Regions from separate parts of the Tumebacillus lipolyticus genome, predicted to be linked through region 3. Evidence: riboswitches for the same ligand, from Rfam matches in the RefSeq annotation. Region 3 holds a riboswitch; each other region holds the start of a gene.
What was found. A riboswitch is a leader RNA that binds a small molecule or an ion and turns the genes downstream of it on or off. The one in region 3 is predicted to bind S-adenosylmethionine.

Region 1 (7,218 bases), on a different contig from region 3:
ACCTTCGGAGGGGTTCAACACGCTACCTTCCCCCAACGAACTCGTCGTTCCGTCAAACCGCACTAGCGATTCTCAGACTCATTTCGTCGTGGTGAGCAACACTCTATCGCTTACCAAATCATTCGCCTACGCCTTACTTCCCCAACTCGCTCTCATCATACACCGCAACCCAGCCATCCTTGCTCTCAAAAATGCGAATCGCCTTCACCTTGCGCAACTCCGTCAGGGTGAACCAGTGACGCGTATTCGTCGGCACGGAGATCAGGTCGCCCGGGTACAGGAACACGTCATAGTACGTGTCATCGTTCGGCCCTTTCAGCGTGAAGATCGCCTCGCCATCGACGATGAAACGAACTTCGTCCTCCGTGTGATGATGCTCGTCTTTAAACTTGGTCAGCAGGTCTTCCAAGTTGGGCGTCTGGTCGGACAGCACGACGATGTCGGACGATTTGTACCCTCGCTTCTCCGACAGGGCGTCGATCTCCGGGCGGAACGTGTCGAGGATCGCCGCTTGCAGCTCAGAGGTCACCTGGTAGTCTTCTTTCAGCTCGGTCGGGAGCTTCGAGATGTCCCAATGTTCGTAGACGATCCCTTGCGTGTTCAGGTAGGCAGAGACTTGTTCAACACCTTCGATGCGTTCGTTCGATTCAACAAAGCGGATGGACGGCATGCGATTTCCTCCTCTGTGGTTCAATTCCCTGGTTATCTTTGATTCGCTCTACAGCGCGTTTGCAACGGCGAGCTGTGCTGCATTGCCGGAGCGCAAGAATTGCTGGTACAGGAACTGGTATTGGAACATAAACTCGAAAGCTTGGACGTGGCGCTTCGCTGCCGCCACATCTTCGCCCCAAGCGTAGATGCCATGCTTGCGGATCAGGACGCCCGGCACGCGCGGGTCGAGGCGCTTGCCGATCTCGGCTGCCAGTTTCGGAATATCGGCAAAATTCTCAACGATCGGCACCTCGATCGTCGCGCCCTCTTCCCAGATGTTCAGCCCTTTGATCAGCTCCATGTCGGTGATGGTCACCGAGCCTTGCTCCGCATACACCTCGGAGATCAGGTTGTTGTAGATCGTGTGCACGTGCAACACCGCGCCTGCCCCCGCCCCGATCTTCTTGTACACTTCGGCGTGTACCAGCGTCTCGGCAGACGGCTTGAGCGAAGTCGGTTCGAGCGCCTTGGAGTCCCCGTCGACAAACAGGATGTCGTGGATGGTCAGGCTCTCTTTGTCACGGCCGCTGGCGGTCACGCCAAACATCAAAGGATCTTGATTCAGCTTGACAGACAGGTTGCCGCTGGTCGCTGGGAACCAGCCTTTTTCCGCAAAGTTTCTCGACACGTTCACCAACTGTTCCGCGATGCGGAAACGATCTTCTTGAAAAAATGTTTGGCTCATGACAGAACCTCCTCCTTCAGTTTGTCGATCAAGTCTTGCAAGGCGCTGATGCAATCGTAAAAAGTTGCAAACTCCGCATGCGGCAGGTCGAGCTCCTGACATTTCTGCAAGAGCAGCGCGCGGGCCAACACGAAGTCTGCCTGCTTGGCCGCCTGCAGATCGGTGATGGAGTCGCCGATCACCACTTTGAACGTCCGCTCGTCTGGAAACTTGCGCAGCACGGACGGCTTGCACATCCCACAGCCGTTTTCGCACTGCTCATCACAGCTGTGCGGCCAGAGGATCTCGATGTTCTCGCCCGCAAAACTGCTTCCGTTGCAGTAGATCGGGTTCTCGATCTGATAGGGAGCGAGCAGGGGCAGGACGAAAAAGTCGATGCCGCCGCTCGTCACCCAAAAGTCGATGTTCCGCTCTTGGCAAAAGGTGAGGAATTCAGGAAACCCTGGGCGAATCGCCGCAACTTCTGCCGCGTAGCTTGCGATCTCCTCCCGCTTGTCGGAGGAGATGCCGGCGAACAGTTGTCCGACGCCGCTTTGGATCGTAACCTCTTGTCCAAGAATTTGATCCTTTATCGCCTCCCAACCGGGCGCGCCGAACTGCTCCATGATCGTGATGATCATGTCCCGCTCGGTGATCGTGCCGTCAAAATCACAGAAGATCGCGATCGATTTGCTCATGATAGTCTGACTCCTTCGCTTTCAATTTCGCTCTGAATCTATCGAGTGCTCGGGTTGCCCCACAGTGTAAGCGCGGTGCGCAATTCCTCCGATGTCTCTGCCGCCTCGGTCAGCGTTCGCCCGGCTACCACCGCTTCGATCGCCGCCCCAAAAGCGCGTCCACCTGCTGCCGCCCCTTGCGGATGTCCGTGAATGCCGCCGCCGGCGTTGATGATCTGGTCGTTGCCGAGGTCTTCGTACAAGAACGGCACCAACCCCGGGTGGATGCCAGCTGACGGAACGGGAAATGACCGATGCACGCCGCTCTGCTCTTCGCGCAAGGCGGAGGCGATCTTCAGCGTCTCCGCTCGTTCGAGCGCGACCGAACCGTAGGCGGAAGGGTAGAGCACAAAATCTGCTCCTGCCGCCCGCATCAGCTTGCCGAGCAACACCGGAGCTGCAATCCCGTACTGTGCGGAAGGGTACATCGCACCTGCAAGCGCCGGATGCGCCATGATCGGGACTGTGATCGCCCGATCGGCAGCCAATCGATGCAGCACGTCATACCCGTAGGTCAGCACGTTGAGCAGGAGCGCGCTGGCGCCTGCGTCCACCGCCCGCTTCGCCTTGTCAAAAATCTCGGTGACCGGCCCGGTCAGGTTGGCCGCGTAGAGCGTGTGCTTTCCGGTCTGTTCGCTCGCCCGCTCTACCGCTTTCCGACACGCTTCGATCCGCTGTTCAAACGGAGCGTACGTCTCGTCAAAAAAGATCTCATCATCCTTCACCAAGTCGACGCCGCCGAGCGCCTGTTGGTAGAACGCTTCTGCCAGCGCATCGATGTCATAGCCGATCACCGACTTGAAGATGCTCATCAACAGCGGGCGATCCTGCACGCCAAGCTGTTGGCGAATTCCGTCGATCCCATATTTCGGACCGGGAAACTGCTGGCGAAACCGTTCGGGCAGCTGCAGGTCGAGGAGCCTGATCTGACCGTCCATCGACAGCTTGCCGAACACGGAGGTGAGCAGCGCCGGGACATCTGGCGTGAAGTTGATCGTCGGATAGGCGATGGTCAGCAGCGCTGCGCTTTGACCATCCGCCCCTCCCCCGATCTCCTCTGCCGCCACGACATGGCCGAGATGCTTTTGCATCGACTCTTTGCGCGCTTCCGGAAGGTCGGTCCACGAGCCGACCGTCAGGCCGACCGCGATCCCTTGCGCTTTTTTCTGCCAATCTGTGCCTGGCTTGCCGTGAGCCAGATAGGTGACGTGGACGAACTCAGGTGCGTTCACGAGGCACATCCTCCTCTATCGGTGTTTTTCCAATATAAAAAGCCTCTTTCCATGTAAAGAAAGAGGCGCAGAAATTGATCTTCAGCCTCTTATCTTTCAGGATTCTTCCTGTAGGAATTAGCACCGTGTGATCATACGCTGATGAAAACCGGTTGCCGGGCATCGTAGGGCCAGTCCCTCCGCCTGCTCTGGATAAGAGTTGTCATATATGTGTGAAAAGTTCTGTAGACGATATTACAGCTAACGACGGGCGGTGTCAATGACTTTTGCGAAAAATTGATCAGAGGGAAATCCTGCACATCCGATCGACCGCTTCCTGCAATCGCGCCTCATCTGTCAGCAGGCCGACGCGCACATATCCTTCGCCGCTCGGGCCAAACCCGACCCCAGGTGCTACCATCACATGCGCCTGTTCGAGCAGCGTGTTGGCAAAATCGACCGATTTGAACCCTTTGGGCACGGGCACCCAAGTGAAGAAGGAGCCACGCGGGGTCAAGACGTCCCACCCCGCCTCGCGCAACCCGCCGACAAACACGTCGCGGCGGCGCTGGTACGTCGCTGCCAGCTCGCGCACGCACTCCTGCGAAGAGCTGAGCGCGGTGACCGACGCGCGTTGGATGAACGCTGGCAACGAGACGTAGTAATGATCTTGGATCAGGTTGATCAGGCGGATCACCTCTTGGTTGCCCAGCGCAAAGCCCACGCGCCAGCCCGCCATGTTGTACGTTTTGGAGAGGGTGTAAAACTCGACGCCCACCTCTTTTGCGCCTGGCGTTTGCAGGAAGGACACCGGCTTCTCTCCATCAAACCCGATAGCGCCATAGGCGAAATCGGAGGCGACCACGATGTTGTTCTGCTCAGCAAACCGCACCGTGTCCTCGTAAAAGGCGCGCGGCGCAACAGCAGAGGTCGGATTGTTCGGATAGTTGAGGAACATCAACTTCGCTTGGGCCAGCTTGTCCGCCGGAATCTGGCTGTAGTCGGGCAGAAACGAGTTGTCGCGCAGCAGCGGCATCATCACCATCTCAGCGCCGGAGAGCGCCACACCCGACCAGTAGTCTGGATAGCCCGGGTCGGGCACCAAGCAGACATCTCCTCGATTGAGCAAGCATTGGGAGATCTCGACGAGCCCTGTCTTCCCGCCGAAGAGGATCGCCACCTCGGTCGCCGGATCGAGGTCGACATCATGCTCCGCCTTGTACCAGTCGGCGATCGCCTGCTTCAGCTCAAAGAGGCCGGAGAACGGCGGATAGCGATGGGTGATCGGATCGAGCACTTCCTGTCGCAACGACTCCACGATGTGCGCAGGCGTCGGCAGATCTGGATTGCCTTGACCGAGGTTGATCACATCGTGACCTTGGGCGATGGAGGCGTTAACCTTTGCGACCATCGTCGAAAAAAATTGGGTGGGCAGTCCGCGCAGGCGGTCGGCCGATTGTATGTTCATGGGTGAATACCCCTTTCTGAAAAAATAAATCGCTCGCTACATACTATACGACGAGTTGAAATCGAAAGACAAGTCAAAAAATGAGCGAGCAACCTGACAGTTCTGTGCGCTTCGCTCAGATATGCGCGCAAAAAGAGGCTGTTGAACAGGTCAACAGCCTCTTTTCGCCATTAGGAAGGCATCGGCGTGGGGGTAGGTTTCGCATAGCCTTTTTTGTATTTTTCATCGATGTAGGTGCGAATCTCTTTGACCGTTTTGCCCTCTTCTTTCATCTCCGCCGCTTTCAGCGCGATGTTCATGCAGGTGTCGCAACGGGTGCCGTGGTCGTCCCAGACCACCACGCCATCTGGGCGCACATCGCGAACGAAGCACTCCGCGTTGCTCATATGCCCTGCGTGCTCGCCGCATCCGCAGTAGCAGGGGATGTATTGCAGGATGTCCACATTTTCGACAGCCGCTTTATACGAGTCTTTCATTTTGGCGTTTTTGTTCATCAGGAAAGCGGGGAGGCTCGTCTTGTTTGCCGTCGCCTCCTGCAGGTCGCCGATCGTCGTCAGCTTGACAGACTCGCCAACTTTCAGCGTTTTGTACGCTTCTGCTTGTGCACCGGCAGGGTGTCCGGTGCTGCCGCTTCCGCCGTTGTTCGTCGCAGGATGATCATGCCCTGCATGCTCATCGTTCTGCGCGGTCTTCTCCGTTGTACCACAGCCTGTCGCGACCGTGAGGGTCAACAGGCTGGCAACCATGATCTTGGTCAACTTTTTCATCGTCACTGCTTCCTCCTGCTTTGTGGGAATCCTTTATCGAACTCTGATCAATCTCATGCCGTTCAAGATGACGAGCAGCGCCGCTCCTGTATCTGCAAACACGGCCATCCAAAGGTTGGAAAGACCTGCGATGGTCAGCAGTAAGAAAGCGAGCTTGACAAGCAAGGAAAACCAGATGTTTTGTTTGATGATGCGCAGCGCAATGCGGCTGAGCCGAACGGTGAACGGCAATTTCCCGATGTCATCCGACATCAAGACGATGTCTGCTGTCTCCAGCGCAATATCCGTCCCTGCTCCCCCCATCGCGATTCCGATGTCTGACGCTGCTAGCGCGGGTGAGTCGTTGATGCCATCACCGACCATCGCGACAAGTCGATGACGCTGTTTCAGTTCGGAGATGCGCTCCAATTTTTGCTCGGGAAGCTGATCTCCGTGGTATTCGTTGATGCCCACTTCTTGCGCGATCGCTTTGGCGATGCGGGCATGATCCCCCGTCAGCATCACCGCATGTGCGATGCCAGCGCGGCGTAAACTTTTGATCGTCGCTTCGCTCTCCTCGCGGACCGTGTCCGCAACTGCGATCAGCCCGACGACGTTTTGCTCGTCCCCGATCAGCATCACGGTGCGCCCCTGGTCGTGCTGAACCGACAGGATCGTCTTCAGCCTGTCGATCCCCGAGTAGCCGAGCGACTCAAACCATGAGGGCTTGCCGATGCGATAGAGGATGTTGTCGATGCGAGCTTCCGCCCCTTTGCCAGCGTGCGCTTGGAAGTTTTGCACCGGCAGCGCGCGGATGCCTTTTTGTTCTCCGTAGCTTGTGATCGCACGAGCTAGCGGATGTTCGGAGCGCGCTTCGATCGAGGCGGCCACCGTCAGCAGCCGCTCGTCGCCAAAGCTGTCGAGCGGTTCGAGAAAGACGACCACCGGCTTGCCTTTGGTCAGCGTTCCGGTCTTGTCGAACGCGATCGCCCGAATCTGTCCCATCTTCTCAAGGAACGAACCGCCTTTGATCAGCACGCCTCGCTTCGCCGCATTGCCGATGGCTGCGACGATGGAGACCGGCGTGGAGATGACGAGCGCGCATGGGCAGGCGATGACGAGCAGCGCCAGCGCGCGGTAGATCCAGTCGCCATAAGGATCTCCGGTGAACATCGGCGGAAAGATCGCGATCAGCACGGCAAGCAGCACGACGATCGGCGTGTAGTAGGCGGCGAAGCGGTCGACAAACTGTTGCGAAGGCGCTTTTTGGTCTTGCGCCTCTTCCACCAAGTATATCATGCGGTTTAGTGTGGAATCTTCAACTTTTTTGGTCACAATCACTTCCAGCCCGCCCGTCTCGTTGAGCGTTCCGGCAAACACTTCATCGCCTAGCTGCTTCAATACAGGGATCGACTCGCCGGTGACCGGCGCTTGGTTGACGGTGGAAGCGCCCGCTTCCACACGCCCGTCCATCGGAATGCGCTCACCGGGGCGGACGATGATCAGATCCCCGATCTGCAGATCATCGACGGCGATCACCCGCTCCGACCCATCTCGTCTCACCAGCGCCTCTTTCGGGGCAAAGCCGATCAGCGAGCGGATCGAGCGGCGCGTGCGCTCCATCGTGTTCGCTTGCAACCAGTTGCCGACCGAGAAGAGGAAGACGACGGTCGCTCCCTCC
Region 2 (7,218 bases), 250 kb from region 3:
GCGCATCATATGATGCACGCGCTCCGCAAACGCTTCTGCCAGTTCGAGGGCGAGCGCTTGCAGGCAGTGTGAGCGGAGATAGTTGCCCGCTTCTTTCCACTCGTTCGCCAGGCGATGAATGCCTTCCCCAGCGGTGACGACGAGGAAGCCGACCGCATCCATCTCACCGCTCTCCACCGGGCGGAGAAAATCGCTCAGGCACAGATGAGGCTCCTGTTGCTGACGCGGAAAGCGGAACGTCTCCAACACTTTTGAAGTGTCTGCTGGGTCATAGATGCGAATCTCGTCGCCTGCCGATTGGGCAGGGAAGAAGCGGTACATGCCCTGAGGACGGATGATGCCCTCCGACTTGGCCAGCGCCAACAGCTCCTCGACCACCGCCTGCAGCTCTGTCGCTTTCGGATCACCGCTTGCGAGCAGCTGCTCCACATTGCCCTTCAGCCCGAGATGCTTGCCGAGCAGCATCCTCATGTTCAGGTAGGGGTGCAGGTGGGAGATCGGATAGTCGCGCAACACGTGGCGCTCAAAGTCTGGTGCGGGAAGCACCGGTCCTACATGCTGGATCGAGGAGCGCACCTCCTTCGTGAGCGGCTCGCTCGACACTTCCGGTTCGGCCGTCGTCAAGCTCTGCGCATCCTGCGCTTCCAATTGCTTCTGGGCCAACAGTTCGCGCTCTTCCGGCTTGGTCAGGCGGTTGGCCAGGTCGAGCCCGTCCATCGCGTCTTTCGCATAGAGCACAAGCCCGCGGTACTCCGGCATGATGCGGTTGGACGTAAACTTCCGGGTCAGCGCAGCGCCCCCGACGAGCAGGGGGACGTCGATGCCTGCTGCTCGCAGGTCCTGGGCGGTGATCACCATCTGTTGGGCCGACTTGACGAGCAGACCGGAGAGGCCGATCGCATCGGGACGCTCTTCGCGACAAGCTTTGATCAGCTGATCGGGCGGAACTTTGATGCCGAGGTTGACCACTTCAAATCCGTTGTTGGACAGGATGATCTCGACCAGGTTTTTCCCGATGTCGTGCACATCGCCTTTGACGGTGGCGAGCAGAATCTTTCCTTTTCGCGAACCGTCTTGCTTCTCCATAAACGGTTCGAGGAACGCGACGGCCGCTTTCATCACCTCGGCGCTCTGCAGGACTTCGGCGACGATCAGCTCGTTCAGGTTGAACAGCCGACCTACCTCTTCCATCCCCGTCATCAGCGGCCCGTTGATGATGTCGAGCGGCGCATAGGTGGCGAGCGCCGCTTCGAGGTCTGGGATCAGCCCCTCTTTGCTCCCCTCCACCACGTAGTTGGCCAGCCGCTCTTCAAGCGTCATCGTGGAGACGGCGACGGTCGTCGTCACCTTTTTCTCGCGGTAGAACGCGGTGAAGCGGGCCAATTTCTCATCGTCGATCTGGAAGAGCAACTCCTCAGACATCTTGCGCTCTTCTTCCGGGATCGAGGCGTAGCGCTCCAGCTTCTCGGAGTTGACGATCGCATAGTCGAGCCCCGCCTTGGTGCAGTGATAGAGGAACACCGCGTTCAGCACTTCGCGGCCGGCGCCCGGCAAGCCGAAAGAAACGTTGGAGACCCCGAGGATCGTCTGACATTCGGGCAGCGCTTCTTTGATCAGGCGAATGCCCTCGATCGTCTCGGGGGCGGACCCGATGTACTGCTCATCGCCAGTGCCGCAGGGGAAGACCAGCGGGTCGAAGATCAGATCTTGAGGATTCATTCCGTATTTGCCGACCAGCAGATCGTAGGAGCGCTTGGCCACTTCCAGCTTGCGTTCGCGAGTGACCGCCATGCCCTGCTCGTCGATCGTGCCGACGACCACAGCGGCGCCATAGCGCTTGATCAACGGAACGACCTCGGCAAACTTCTCTTCGCCATCCTCTAGGTTGATCGAGTTGAGGATCGCTTTGCCTTGCACATGTTTGAGCGCCAGATCGAAGACGGTCGGATCGGTCGAGTCGATCATCAGCGGCGTCTTGATCTTTTTGGTTACGAAGTTGAGGAACGACTCCATGTCCTGATGCTCGTCTCTGTCCGGGTCCTGCAGACAGACGTCGATCACGTGAGCACCTTTCTTCACCTGGGCGCGGGCAACCTCGGACGCTTCCTCATATTTGCCTTCGACGATCAGGTTGCGAAACTTGCGCGAGCCGAGCACGTTGGTTCGCTCGCCGACGATCAGCGGACGGTTGTCCGGCTCGACAAACACCGTCTCGATGCCGGAGACGGCAGGCGCGTGCGACTGTTGCGCGGTGCGCGGGGTCACGGTGCTCAACTCTTCGTGAAGCGCGCGGATGTGGGCGGGCGTGGTGCCACAACAGCCCCCGGCGATGTTCAGCCAGCCCTTTTCCGCAAAGCCGCGCAGCTTTTTGGCCAACCCTTGCGGCGTCTCATGGTAGTGACCGTCCTCGTCGGGCAGCCCGGCGTTCGGATAGCAGGAGACGGCACACTGGGCGAGCTCCGACAGGGAGCGCAGATGATCGCGCATAAACTCCGGTCCGGTCGCGCAGTTCAGGCCGATCGAGATCGGGCGCAGGTGCTCCAAGGAGATGTAGAACGATTCGATGTTCTGCCCGGCGAGCGTCGTGCCCATCGGCTCGATCGTGCCGGAGATCATCACCGGAAGTTCCTGCCCGAGCTCCTCGAAGGCGCGGCGCACGCCGATGCTGGCCGCCTTGACGTTCAGCGTGTCCTGGATCGTCTCCAAGAGCAGCACGTCTGCGCCCGCCTCCACCAGCGCTCGCGCCTGTTGATAATAGGTCGCGACCAACTCGTCGAACGTGACCCCTCCGGTCACCGACAGCGACTTGGTCGTCGGACCGATCGCGCCGGCCACATAGCGCGGCCATTCTGGTGTCGAGTAGTTGGCGACCGCCGCTCTGGCGAGTCGAACAGCCTCGCGGTTGATCTCGTCCGTCTTGGCGGCGAGATCGTATTCGGCCAGCACGAGCGAGGTAGCGCCGAACGTGTTGGTCTCGATGATGTCGGCGCCCGCTTCTAAGTATGCTTCATGAATTTTCTGAATCACATCGGGACGCGTCAGGACGAGATTCTCGTTGCACCCGTCTAATTCGTCGCCGCCAAAGTCGTCGGGGGTCAAGTTTTCCTGCTGTAGCATCGTTCCCATCGCTCCATCGAGGATGAGGATCTTGCGGGTGAGTTGGGTCTGTATCGGCACTGAGCTCATACTGGTGGTTCCTCCTCTGATTCGGGCATAAAAAAACCTCTTCTCGGCTGCCAAGAAGAGGGTAGTGTACGTTTTCCTACGAGTCCTCTCTTATCTGCCAAAGCGAATTGCTTTGCTGGAATTAGCACCTGATCAAAAAGGTTGCCGAGGCTTCACAGGGCCAGTTCCCTCCGCCTCTCTGGATAAGAGTTCCTTATGTTGTTGGACTGATACTATCACCTTTGAAAGGGATGTGTCAATGGATTGTTTGATGATCGTCCGCATAGAGATGAGTACGAGGAGAGGAGGAAGCGGGATGGCGATGAAGATCAGAGGTGCGAAGAAGCGACTCAACTGGCGCTTGATCCTGTTCTCCCTGCTCGTCCTGTTCGTGTTCTTCATCTTGCAGAGCATCTATTTTGTGGAGCACAACCTGCGTCCCACCTTTATCAAAGTGGCGGAGGAGAACTCGCGGCACATCGCGACAGAGGCGATCAACAACTCGATCGTCGAGCGGATCTCCGAGGAGACGAACTACAGCAAGCTGATCGATTTGAAGACGAATAGCGGCGGCAAGGTGACGGCCGGATACTTTAATATGGTCGAAGCGTCGCGCATTCAAAACGAAGTGACGAAAAGCATTCAGGGCGTCTTGCAGAACCTGCAGGAGAAAAAGATGTACATCCCGGTCGGGCAGGCGGTCGGCTCGCCCTTTCTGTCCCAGTTTGGCCCAGACATCCCGGTGACGATCGAGCCGGTCGGCAACGTCAAGTCGGAGATCGGATGGGAGACGAAGGAGGAGGGGATCAACCAGACGGTGCACATCCTCTATCTTGATATCGATGTCCATACGTCGGTGATCGTCCCGTTTGCGACCACCCCGTCAGAAGTGCGGACGAAAGTGCCGATCGCCTATCTCTTTTTGGTCGGCGATGTGCCGCAGATGGTGTTTAACGCCAAAGGGGAGACGGTCGGTTCCACCACGTCGAGCCAGCAGATGCCGCTGCCGTCGATCACCCTGCCCAAGCTGAAAGATGAGGAGGGGGAAGGAGACAAGGACGCGGAGGCGAGCGGGGAGGGGGAATGACCGCTGTCGTTCTTCGGCGGCAGTGAATGTTGCACCCTGCACAAAAACTGGTAAACTGGTAGCGGAGAGCGCTCGCGATCGGAGACGAAATCACAGCAGACGCACGCAGGAGGAAGAGCGATGAAGCAAAGAGAGATCATCTTAGCAGCCGAGCGGTATGTGCAGGAAGAATTGGGGCAGGATAGCTCAGGTCATGATTACTGGCATATCTATCGAGTGTGGCAGACGGCCAAAAAAATTGGCGAAGCGGAGGGTGCCGACCTTTTGGTCGTCGAGTTGGCGGCGCTCCTGCACGACATCGCCGATGAGAAGCTGAACGAGAGCGAAGCGGTCGGATTGGCCAAGGTGCGGGGATGGCTGGCGCGACAGGGCGCAGACGAAGCGGTGATCGAGCACGTGATGGAGATCATCTCGACGATGTCGTTCAAAGGGGGCGACCGTTCAGGCATGCGCACGCTGGAAGGTGCGGTCGTGCAGGATGCGGATCGTCTCGATGCGCTCGGGGCGGTCGGAATCGCCCGCACGTTCGCCTATTCGGGGGCAAAGGGACAGCTGGCGCACGATCCGCATCTGAAGCCGCGCACCGCCATGACCCGCGAGGAGTACCGCAAGGGCAAGTCGACCGCGATCAACCATTTTTATGAAAAGCTGCTCAAGCTCAAAGAGCTGATGAACACGCCGTATGCCAAGCGGATGGCGGAGGGGCGACATCAGGTGATGGAAGCTTTCTTGGAACAATTTTATGAGGAATGGGAAGGAAAACGGTGAACAATCGCGTTCGGTGCGAATAGAATAGAAAAAGAGATGTAACACAGGTCACATACAATCCTTCCCACGTTTTCTATACTAGGGTAAAATAAAAACAAGGTGCGGCGCATCGAATGAGCGGTATTTCTTCCGCCTATACTAGTTGCGTATGCACAGAATGACAATTGGAAGAACGAAATGGAGGCATTCACGATGGAAGATCTTCGCACACGCGTTCAAGAAGCACTCGACAAGATTCGCCCAGGTCTGCAAGCGGACGGCGGCGATGCTGAACTGGTTGAAGTAGACGGTGAGACTGGCATCGCGCAAATCCGCATGACTGGCGCTTGCGGCGGTTGCCCGATGAGCACGATGACCCTGAAGATGGGCATCGAGCGCACGATCCGCGCATCTGTTCCTGAGATCAGAGAAGTAGTCGCAGTATAATTTCCTTTTTGTACGGAGGTATGAACCCATGGCATCTGAAGCAATCTTGACGATCACCGATGCAAACTTTGAACAGTCGATCAAGGATTCGGAAACTCCGATCCTCGTCGATTTCTGGGCAACTTGGTGTGGCCCGTGCCGCATGCTCGCTCCCGTTCTCGAAGATGTTGCTTCCGAGACGGCTGGCAAGCTGGCGATCGGCAAGCTGAACATCGACGAAAACCAAGTGACCACGCAGAAGTTCGGCGTGATGTCCATCCCGACCATGCTCGTGTTCCAAAAGGGCGAGGTTGTGAAGACGATCGTGGGCTACAAGTCCAAAAACGATCTGCTGAGTGAACTGTCCGGCGTTCTGTAAGCGAGAACTGATGAAGGCACCCCCGAGGCGGTGCCTTCTTTTTGATCGAATTGCATCTGACACGAAAAAGCACCGCTGACAGATCGGGAAGATCTCGGCAGCGGTGCTTTTGACGTCTACAGTTTGGAAAAAGCGCGGTCGGCAGCGACCAGCGTGAAGGCGATGTCCTCCGGCGTATGCGCTGTGGAGACAAACCAAGCTTCATACTTGGAGGGTGCAAGCAGAATTCCCTCGTCGAGCAACAGGTGGAAAAAGCGGGCGAACTTCTCACCGTCTGCCGCTTGCGCATCCTCATAATTTGTCACCGGCTGCTCGGTGAAGTACAGGGCGAACGCGCCGCCGATGCGATTGAGCGTCACCTTGTGCCCATATTTGCGCGCCGATTGCAGCAGACCCTCGGCGAGCAATCGGCCCAGATCGCCCATCCGCTCATAGGTGCCCGGCTTTTGCAGCTCTTCGAGGCAGGCGATCCCTGCGGCGATCGAGGCTGGGTTGCCCGCCATCGTGCCCGCTTGGTAAGCAGGGCCGAGCGGTGCGACCTGCTCCATGATGTCGACGCGGCCGCCGTATGCGCCGATCGGCAAACCGCCGCCGATGATCTTGCCGAGCGCCGTCATGTCGGGTGTCACTCCGAGCAGATTTTGTGCGCCGCCATATTGGAAGCGGAAGGCGGTGATCACCTCATCGTAGACGACCAGCACGCCATGTTTGTGCGCGAGATCGTTGATCCCTTTCAGGAATCCAGACTCGGGTGCGACGATGCCGAAGTTGCCGACGATCGGCTCGACCAAGACGGCAGCCGTCTGATCGCCCCACTTTTCCAGCGCCGCTTCAAAAGCTGACAGGTCGTTGAACGGCACGGTGATCATATCGTCTGCGATCGACTGGGGGATGCCCGCCGAATCGGGGATGCCGAGCGTCGAAGGCCCAGAGCCTGCTGCGACGAGCACGAGGTCAGAATGGCCGTGGTAACAGCCGGCAAACTTCATGATCTTCGTGCGGCCCGTATACGCGCGGGCGACGCGGATGCAGGTCATCACCGCTTCCGTTCCCGAGTTGACGAAGCGAACTTTCTCAAGCGATGGAATCGCCGCTTGGAGCATCGTCGCCAGCTCAATCTCCAGCTTGGTCGGCGTTCCGTACAGAACACCGTTGTGAGCGGCGCAAGAGATCGCTTCTGCCACGTGTTTGTTGCCATGTCCGTGAATCAGCGGACCGTAGGCGGCCAGATAGTCGATGTAGCGGTTGCCGTCCACATCGTACAGGTAGGCGCCTTCGCCGCGCTCCATAAACACAGGCGCACCGCCGCCGACCGCTTTGTAGGAGCGAGAGGGCGAGTTGACGCCGCCGACGATCACCTGTTGCGCTTCTTCATAGTAACGTTCCGATGTGGAACGATCATGTGTAGTCACCT
Region 3 (7,218 bases):
TCCCAGTTCGGGCGACGGATGTTTTCACGCTGCGTAAGCAGCGCAGTCAGATCCTCGATCACCGCGCTCGCGGTCGGAAATTCGCCAGCGCCGCGACCGATCAGCGTCAGGTCGCCCACAACGTCTGCTCGCAGCGTGACCGCGTTGAACACATCGTTTACGCGAGCCAGCGGATGCGCGTCGGGCAACAGGTGCGGACGAACGGAGAGCTGAAGCGCTCCTGCCTGCTCCTTGGCGTTGCCGATCAGCTTGATCGCATATCCCATGCGCTCGGCGAGCGCCAGATCGGCACCTGTCAGCTGGGAGATGCCCTGGCGATCGATCGTCGCGATGTCCACGCACGCGTCATAGGCGAGGTTGGTCAGGATCGCCAGCTTGTAGGCTGCGTCAAACCCTTCCACATCGGAGGTGGGGTCCGCTTCCGCATATCCGAGCGCCTGCGCTTCGGCGAGCACCTCGGAGAAGCTTTTGCCCGTCTTGCTCATCTCCGACAAGATGTAGTTGCTCGTGCCGTTCAAGATGCCGCAGATCTCGTGCACGCGGTTGGCTGTCAGATATCCCTGCAGCATATGTATCACCGGAATGCCGCCCGCGACGCTCGCTTCGAACAGCAGATGGACTTCATTTTCTTGAGCCAATCGGAGCAGATCAGCACCGTGTTTGGCCATCAGCTCTTTGTTGGCTGTGATGACATGCCGCTTGCTCCGCAGCGCCTGTTCGATGATTTCCTTGGTCGGATGAATGCCGCCGATCACTTCAATATAAATGTCTATCGTCTCATCCTTGAGCAAGTTCTCCGGCTCAAGGGTCAGCCGTTTCGCATCCACGTCAAACCCGCGCTCCTTCTCCCGATCGCGCACCAGAATGTTGACCACTTCCACTTCACAGCCGGTGCGGGTGAGGATCGTCTCTCTGTTTTTCAACAGGGTTTTGTACACGCCACCGCCGACGGTGCCCAATCCTAACAGCCCTACTCGAACTTGCTTTTTTCCCATCTTCTCCACTCCTCCATCATGATAAAAATTCTCCAACAAATCTGCTCATCTGCTCGCCTTCGATCAAAAAGGCGTCGTGGCCGAACGGTGATTCGATCTCCCGGTAGATCACTCGCTTTCCGCGCTCCGCGATGCGGTTTGCCCAGTCGCGCTGCTCCTGTGCCGGGTAGAGGTGGTCTGTGTTGATCCCAATCCATAGCACATCCGATTCGATCCGATCGAGCGCCGCTTCGATCCCCCCACGGTCGCGTCCGACATCGTGCAGATCCATCGCTTTCAGCAGGCAGAGGTAGCTGTTCGCATCAAAGCGTCCGATCAGCTTCTGACCCATGTGCTCAAGATAGCTTTCGATCTGAAAGACCCGCTCCGCAAGCGGCGCTTCTGGCCGTTTTGACGCTCTGCCAAAACGCTCTTGAAAGAGGTCAAAAGAACGGTAGGTGATCATGCCAATCTTCCGCGCGAGCGCAAGCCCGCTCACCCCATCGCTCTTGATCGCCGTTCGCATCACATGGTTGTAAGCGATGGCGAGCGCAGAGAGCTGACAGGAGGTTGCGATCGGGATGCAGCGCTTGACGAACGAGGGAAAGGTCACCGCCCACTCGATCGCCTGCAAACCTCCCATCGAGCCGCCGATCACCGCATGCAAGCTCGTGACGCCGATGCTTTCCACCAGCCGCCTCTGCGCATGCACCATGTCTCGGATCGTGATCAGCGGAAACGGGTCGCACGACCTCGGTCCTGTCGAGCCGGCGCACCCGCCGAGCACGTTGGAGCAGATCACATAATATCGATCTGTGTCCAGCGTTTTGCCTGGCCCGATCAACGATCCCCACCAAACGCCAGCCTGCGCGTCGCCGGTCAGCGCATGGCAGACGAGAATCGCGTTGTCCCCTCGCGCATTTAACTCCCCATACGTCTCAAAGGCGATCTTCACATCGCGCAGCTGTTCACCGCCCTCAAGGGCGAATCGGTCAAGTCGAAACGTCTGACAGCCCCCCATGACCTTCACACTCCTTCAGACACGCTTTGCAGCCGCTTTGGCTCCATGCCGATCTGCGTGCCATGCCCATCATGAAAGGAGGAGCGAACGATCACCGGAACGCGATGAAGCTTTGCTGTTTCCACTGCCCGAGGATGAAGGACGACTGCGCCGAGCACCGCCATCTCCATCATCTCGTCATAGGTGAGAAATTCGATCTTCTGCGCGCTCGGCACCTCTCGCGGGTCGGCGGTGTACACGCCGTCCACATCTGTACAGATCTCACAGAGCTCTGCTCCGAGCGCGGCTGCCAGCGCCACCGCCGAAGTGTCGGAGCCGCCCCGACCTAGCGTCGTCGGATCGCCTTGCTCGGTCACCCCTTGAAAACCGGTGACGATCGCTACCTTGCCCTGTTGCAATTCGGCATGGATTCGGGCCGGATCGATCTTGCAGATCTGCGCATTGCCATGATCCGCCTCTGTGCGAATGCCTGCGAGCGCGCCTGTCAGCGAGACGCTCGGCACGTCGTGCGCTTGCAGCGCGATGGCAAACAGCGAGGCTGCCACCTGTTCTCCTGTGACCAACAACATGTCGAGTTCGCGTGCAGACGGTCGCTCGCATAGCTCTTCCGCCTGTGCGAGCAACCGATCGGTGGTATGCCCCATCGCCGAGACGACGACCACCACCTGATTGCCCTGTTGCACCGCCTTTTGTACGCGCGATGCTGCACGTCTGATGCGCTCAGGGTCTGCGAGCGAGGTGCCTCCAAATTTCTGTACGATCAATGCCACCCTGTGTTCACTCCGTTTCGTCTGTCAGGGGCATCGATTTGAAGAGACAAATCAAAAACCCCCGCTTCATGTAGAAGAGGGGGTCCCATAAATGGTTCCACACCTCTTATCTTCCAGACCTGTGATGGTCTGCTGGATTTAGCACCTCTTCGCCTGCTCAGTAAATGCAGGCGAGGTTGCCGGGCTTCATAGGGCCAGTCCCTCCGCCGCTCTCGATAAGAGATTCGTAAGTTGCAATCAATATGAAGTTGTTTCTATCTTACTATGCATCGAAAAGGCTGTCAATTCCAGTTATTCGAGCTCGTTTACGCCGGAGACGACCGCTTCCACCGCCCCATCGAGGCCGAAAGAGGTGTGCAAAACCCGCACCGCTTCCAGCGCGCTGCTCTTTTCGACGACACAGGAAACTTTGATCTCCGAAGTGGAAACCATCTTGATCTCGATCTCCGCCTCTGCCAACGCGCCAAACATCTGGGCGGCCACCCCTGGATTGGAGATCATCCCCGCACCGACGATCGAAACTTTTGCCAGCTCTTCTTCTCGTTCGATGAGCGGATCGCCAAACTCGGGCAACAGCGACTCCAACACGGGAAGCGCCACCGACAGATCGCCATGCTCGATCGTAAACGAGATGTCAGACACTCCGTCCTGCACGACCGAGGTGACGATGATGTCGACGTTGACAGACGCTTCTGCCAGCGCTTGGAAGATTCTGTACAGGTTGCCCTTGCGACTTTTCACACCGATCAGCGAGACTTTTACCACATTGAGATCGTGGGCGATCCCACGGACGATCCTTCCTTGTTCCATCTGTGCTTCCTCCTCCACAAGCGTGCCTGTCTTTTCATGGAAACTGGAGCGCACCATCAGCGGCACTCCATGCTGTTTTGCAAACTCCACCGCCCGGGGATGCAACACGCCCGCTCCCAGGTTGGCCAGTTCGAGCATTTCGTCGTAGGAGATGCGGTCCAGCTTCTGCGCCGCTTTCACCACGCGCGGATCGGTGGTGTAGACGCCCTCGACATCCGTATAGATCTCACAGAGGTCCGCCTTTAAGGAAGCTGCCAGCGCCACCGCCGTCGTATCAGAACCACCCCGTCCGAGCGTCGTGATGTCACCGATCTCGCTGATCCCTTGAAAGCCTGCGACGATCACCACCCGATCTACGGCCAACTCGCTCAGGATGCGCCTCGGCACGATGTCGGTGATCCGCGCCTTCCCCGCGATCGGCTCGGTGAGGATCCCCGCCATGCCTCCCGTCAGCGAGATGCTGTCCACACCGAGCGCCTGAACGGCCAGCGCCAGCAGCGCGATCGAAATCTGCTCGCCTGTGCTGAGCAGCATGTCCATCTCCCGAGCGGACGGACGTTCGGTCAGTTGCTCCGCAAGCTCGATCAGATCATCTGTCGTGTCACCCATCGCGGAGACGACGACCACCACCTGATGACCCGCTGCCACAGTCTTCGCGACACGGTTGGCGACACGCTTGATCCGCTCCGGGTTGGCAACGGAGGAGCCACCAAATTTTTGTACGATCAATGCCACAGTTTCTCCACTCCCATCTGCATATCTGTCACCATCGGGACGGAGGGTCACGAAATCAAAAAACAGCCATAGAAGGGTCAGCTTCTATGGCTGTGCATAGTCGTGGTAATCCCTCTCTCCCCAAATGTGAGATAGTTCTCCACACCGAGACGGGGGTCGTCTCGGTGTGACAGTCCTGCACCTGTTCGATGCAGACCCAGCCGTGGACGCTCCGGAAGCTGCCCAGACTTCGGCGATGATCCCTTTCCCCAACGGTTCTAAGAGCTGCTCGGACTCTCCCCGCCGTACTGATGATTCATCGCGCCTCTACTCACCTCGCAAGAGATGAGGTCGTACTATTTAACTGCCGTTGATTTTATCATACCGCTTACACTTGTGCAAGATAGGCGAGGATGTCCTTGGCCAGTTTGTCGCCGATGCCGATTTTGCGAAACTCTTCGACGCTCGCCGCTTTGATCGCCGGCAGCGAGCCAAAGTGCTTCAGCAGCTGCTTGCGACGCTTTTCACCGACGCCCGGAATGTCGTCGAGCAAAGAGCGGATCGCATTCTTCCCATGCTGCTGCCGATGGAAGGTGATCGCAAACCGATGCACCTCTTCCTGCACCCTCGTCAGCAGGTAGAACGCCTGCGACGTGCGGTCGATCTGCACCGGAGTCGGATCGTCGCCTAAGAACAGCTGCGACGTGCGGTGCTTCTCATCCTTGGCCAGCCCACAGACCGGGATGTTGAGACCGAGCTCATCTTCCAGCACTTCAAGCGCCGCGTTGATGTGACCTTTCCCACCGTCGATGACGACCAGATCGGGCAGGCGAGCGTTCTCTTTGAGCAGGCGGGTATAGCGGCGGCGCACCACCTCTTGCATCGAAGCGTAATCATCCGGCCCGACGACCGTCTTGATCTTGTATTTGCGGTATTCTTTCTTGTTCGGGCGGCCGTCATCAAACACGATCATCGCCGCCACCGCATCTGCCCCTTGAATGTTCGAGTTGTCAAACGCCTCGATTCGTCGCGGCGGCTTGATCAGCAGCAGGTCGCCCAGCTCTTCGATCGCTTTGACGGTGCGGCTCTGATCGCGATCCATCAGCTTGAAGCGCTCTTCCAGCGCGATCCTCGCGTTTTCGTTCGCCAGATCGACCAGCTGCTTTTTCGGTCCGCGCTGCGGATAGCGCACTTTGACCGAGGTCAGCCACTGTCCGATCAGCTCAGTGCCTTCCCCTTCGCGCGGCAGCAAGATCTCATCTGGAAGGTCGTGGTTGTCGATGTAAAACTGCGCGACATAGGAGAGAAAGTCTTCCATCTCCTCGCCGTGAAAGTGGAAGATCTCGCTGTCCCGCTCGATCAGCTTGCCCTGGCGCATGTAGAACACTTGCACACACATGTATTCTTTATCCGAATGATAGCTGAAGATGTCGCGATCCACGTTGTCGTGCAGATCCATCTTTTGCTTTTGCATCACCCGATCGATCTGACCGATCTGGTCGCGCAGCTCTTTGGCGCGCTCAAAGTTCAGCGCTTCTGCTTCCTGCATCATCTTCTCCTGCAGGCTCTTCTTGATCTCTTCGTGTCCGCCGTTCAGGAACTTGCTGATCTCTTTGATCATGCTCGCATACGTTTCCTGTTCGACCGGAAATTCACAAGGAGCGACGCACTGGTTGATATGATAGTACAGACAGACCTTGTCTTTTATCGTCTTGCATTTGCGCAGCGGGTACAGGCGGTCGAGCAACTTTTTCGTCTCGGTGGCTGCGCTCGCATTCGGGTAGGGGCCAAAATATTTGCCCTTGTCCTTCAAGACGCGGCGCGTGATCTCCAGTCGCGGATGCTCATCGCCCGTGATCTTGATGTAGGGATATGTCTTGTCATCTTTCCAGTTGATGTTGTAGAGAGGACGATGCTTTTTGATCAAAGTCCCTTCGAGCACCAAAGCTTCCACTTCGGTGTTGGTGACGATATATTCAAAATCGGCGATGTTGGAGACGAGAAGCTGTGTTTTGCCGGAGTGCGCACCGTTGAAGTAGGAACGCACTCTGTTTTTCAACACTTTCGCCTTTCCGACATAGATGATCTCGCCGCTCGTATCTTTCATCAAATAGACGCCCGGATGGTCGGGCAGCAGCTTCAATTTTTCACGAATCTGTTCGCGTTCTGTCATCGCTCTCCCCCCTCCTCCCATTCGATCATACCACAAAAAAAGCACCGCCTGCGCGCGATGCTCAGAGATGCGGTCTGATCAGGTCAAGCAGTGCCTCTTTCGACTGAAAGCCGTGAATTCTCTCGATCGGTCGACCGCCCTGATAGAGCACCAGCAGCGGGATGCTCATCACCTCAAAGCGAACGACGAGCGGACCTGCGACATCCACATCGACTTTGAAGATCTCAAGCCGCCCTGACAGCTCTCGATCCAGCTGTTCGAGAATCGGGGTCAGCATCCTGCAGGGCCCACACCAAGACGCCCCGAACTCGACCAACACCGTTCCTTTGGCGATCAGCTCATCAAAGTTCGAATCGGTGGCGTTTCGAATCAACTATAGCCCTCCCATCTCTACACATCGGCTCTATGTATGCGATGAAGCGCAGATCACCCATACTATATCTGGCCCTCGCACATCGATCGAACCAAGATATATCGGACAGGAGTGATCCTATTGAACCTTGTACCTATTGACGGGATTCGCCATCTCTACCACGATGGAGTGCTTCCCCTGCTGCACAAGCTGATGCCTTACGGGGATCTCGGCCCGCGGGTGGAAGTCCACCAGACAGAAGCGGCGATCGTCGTGACCGCCGAGATCCCCGGCCTGCAACATCCGGAACACATCAAATTGCTCGTGCAAGGGACGACGCTCACAATCCGAGGCGAACTCAGCCGAGAACTGTCGACAGAGGGTGAAAACGAGCTGTTCTACTC

Region 1: another riboswitch for S-adenosylmethionine. It lies ahead of ACFSOY_RS16960 (2,3-diketo-5-methylthiopentyl-1-phosphate enolase); the one in region 3 lies ahead of ACFSOY_RS03420 (aspartate kinase).
Region 2: another riboswitch for S-adenosylmethionine. It lies ahead of metH (methionine synthase); the one in region 3 lies ahead of ACFSOY_RS03420 (aspartate kinase).

The regions. Positions count from the first base shown of each region.
Region 1 is NZ_JBHUIO010000011.1:141,319-148,536, forward strand. It holds gene ACFSOY_RS16945 (1,2-dihydroxy-3-keto-5-methylthiopentene dioxygenase) at 134-670, opposite strand; gene mtnB (methylthioribulose 1-phosphate dehydratase) at 719-1,396, opposite strand; gene ACFSOY_RS16955 (2-hydroxy-3-keto-5-methylthiopentenyl-1-phosphate phosphatase) at 1,393-2,073, opposite strand; gene ACFSOY_RS16960 (2,3-diketo-5-methylthiopentyl-1-phosphate enolase) at 2,112-3,344, opposite strand; SAM riboswitch class I at 3,431-3,543, opposite strand; gene ACFSOY_RS16965 (pyridoxal phosphate-dependent aminotransferase) at 3,625-4,791, opposite strand; gene ACFSOY_RS16970 (PCYCGC motif-containing (lipo)protein) at 4,962-5,558, opposite strand; gene ACFSOY_RS16975 (heavy metal translocating P-type ATPase) at 5,592-7,218, opposite strand, start outside.
Region 2 is NZ_JBHUIO010000002.1:1,138,527-1,145,744, reverse strand. It holds gene metH (methionine synthase) at 1-3,186, opposite strand, end outside; SAM riboswitch class I at 3,274-3,375, opposite strand; gene yunB (sporulation protein YunB) at 3,482-4,252, shown strand; gene ACFSOY_RS04415 (HD domain-containing protein) at 4,373-5,020, shown strand; gene ACFSOY_RS04410 (NifU family protein) at 5,213-5,446, shown strand; gene trxA (thioredoxin) at 5,475-5,804, shown strand; gene ACFSOY_RS04400 (glutamate-1-semialdehyde 2,1-aminomutase) at 5,921-7,216, opposite strand.
Region 3 is NZ_JBHUIO010000002.1:892,070-899,287, forward strand. It holds gene ACFSOY_RS03410 (homoserine dehydrogenase) at 1-995, opposite strand, end outside; gene metX (homoserine O-acetyltransferase MetX) at 1,012-1,995, opposite strand; gene ACFSOY_RS03420 (aspartate kinase) at 2,001-2,765, opposite strand; SAM riboswitch class I at 2,869-2,987, opposite strand; gene ACFSOY_RS03425 (aspartate kinase) at 3,057-4,310, opposite strand; lysine riboswitch at 4,435-4,627, opposite strand; gene uvrC (excinuclease ABC subunit UvrC) at 4,678-6,462, opposite strand; gene ACFSOY_RS03435 (thioredoxin family protein) at 6,524-6,835, opposite strand; gene ACFSOY_RS03440 (Hsp20/alpha crystallin family protein) at 6,956-7,218, shown strand, end outside.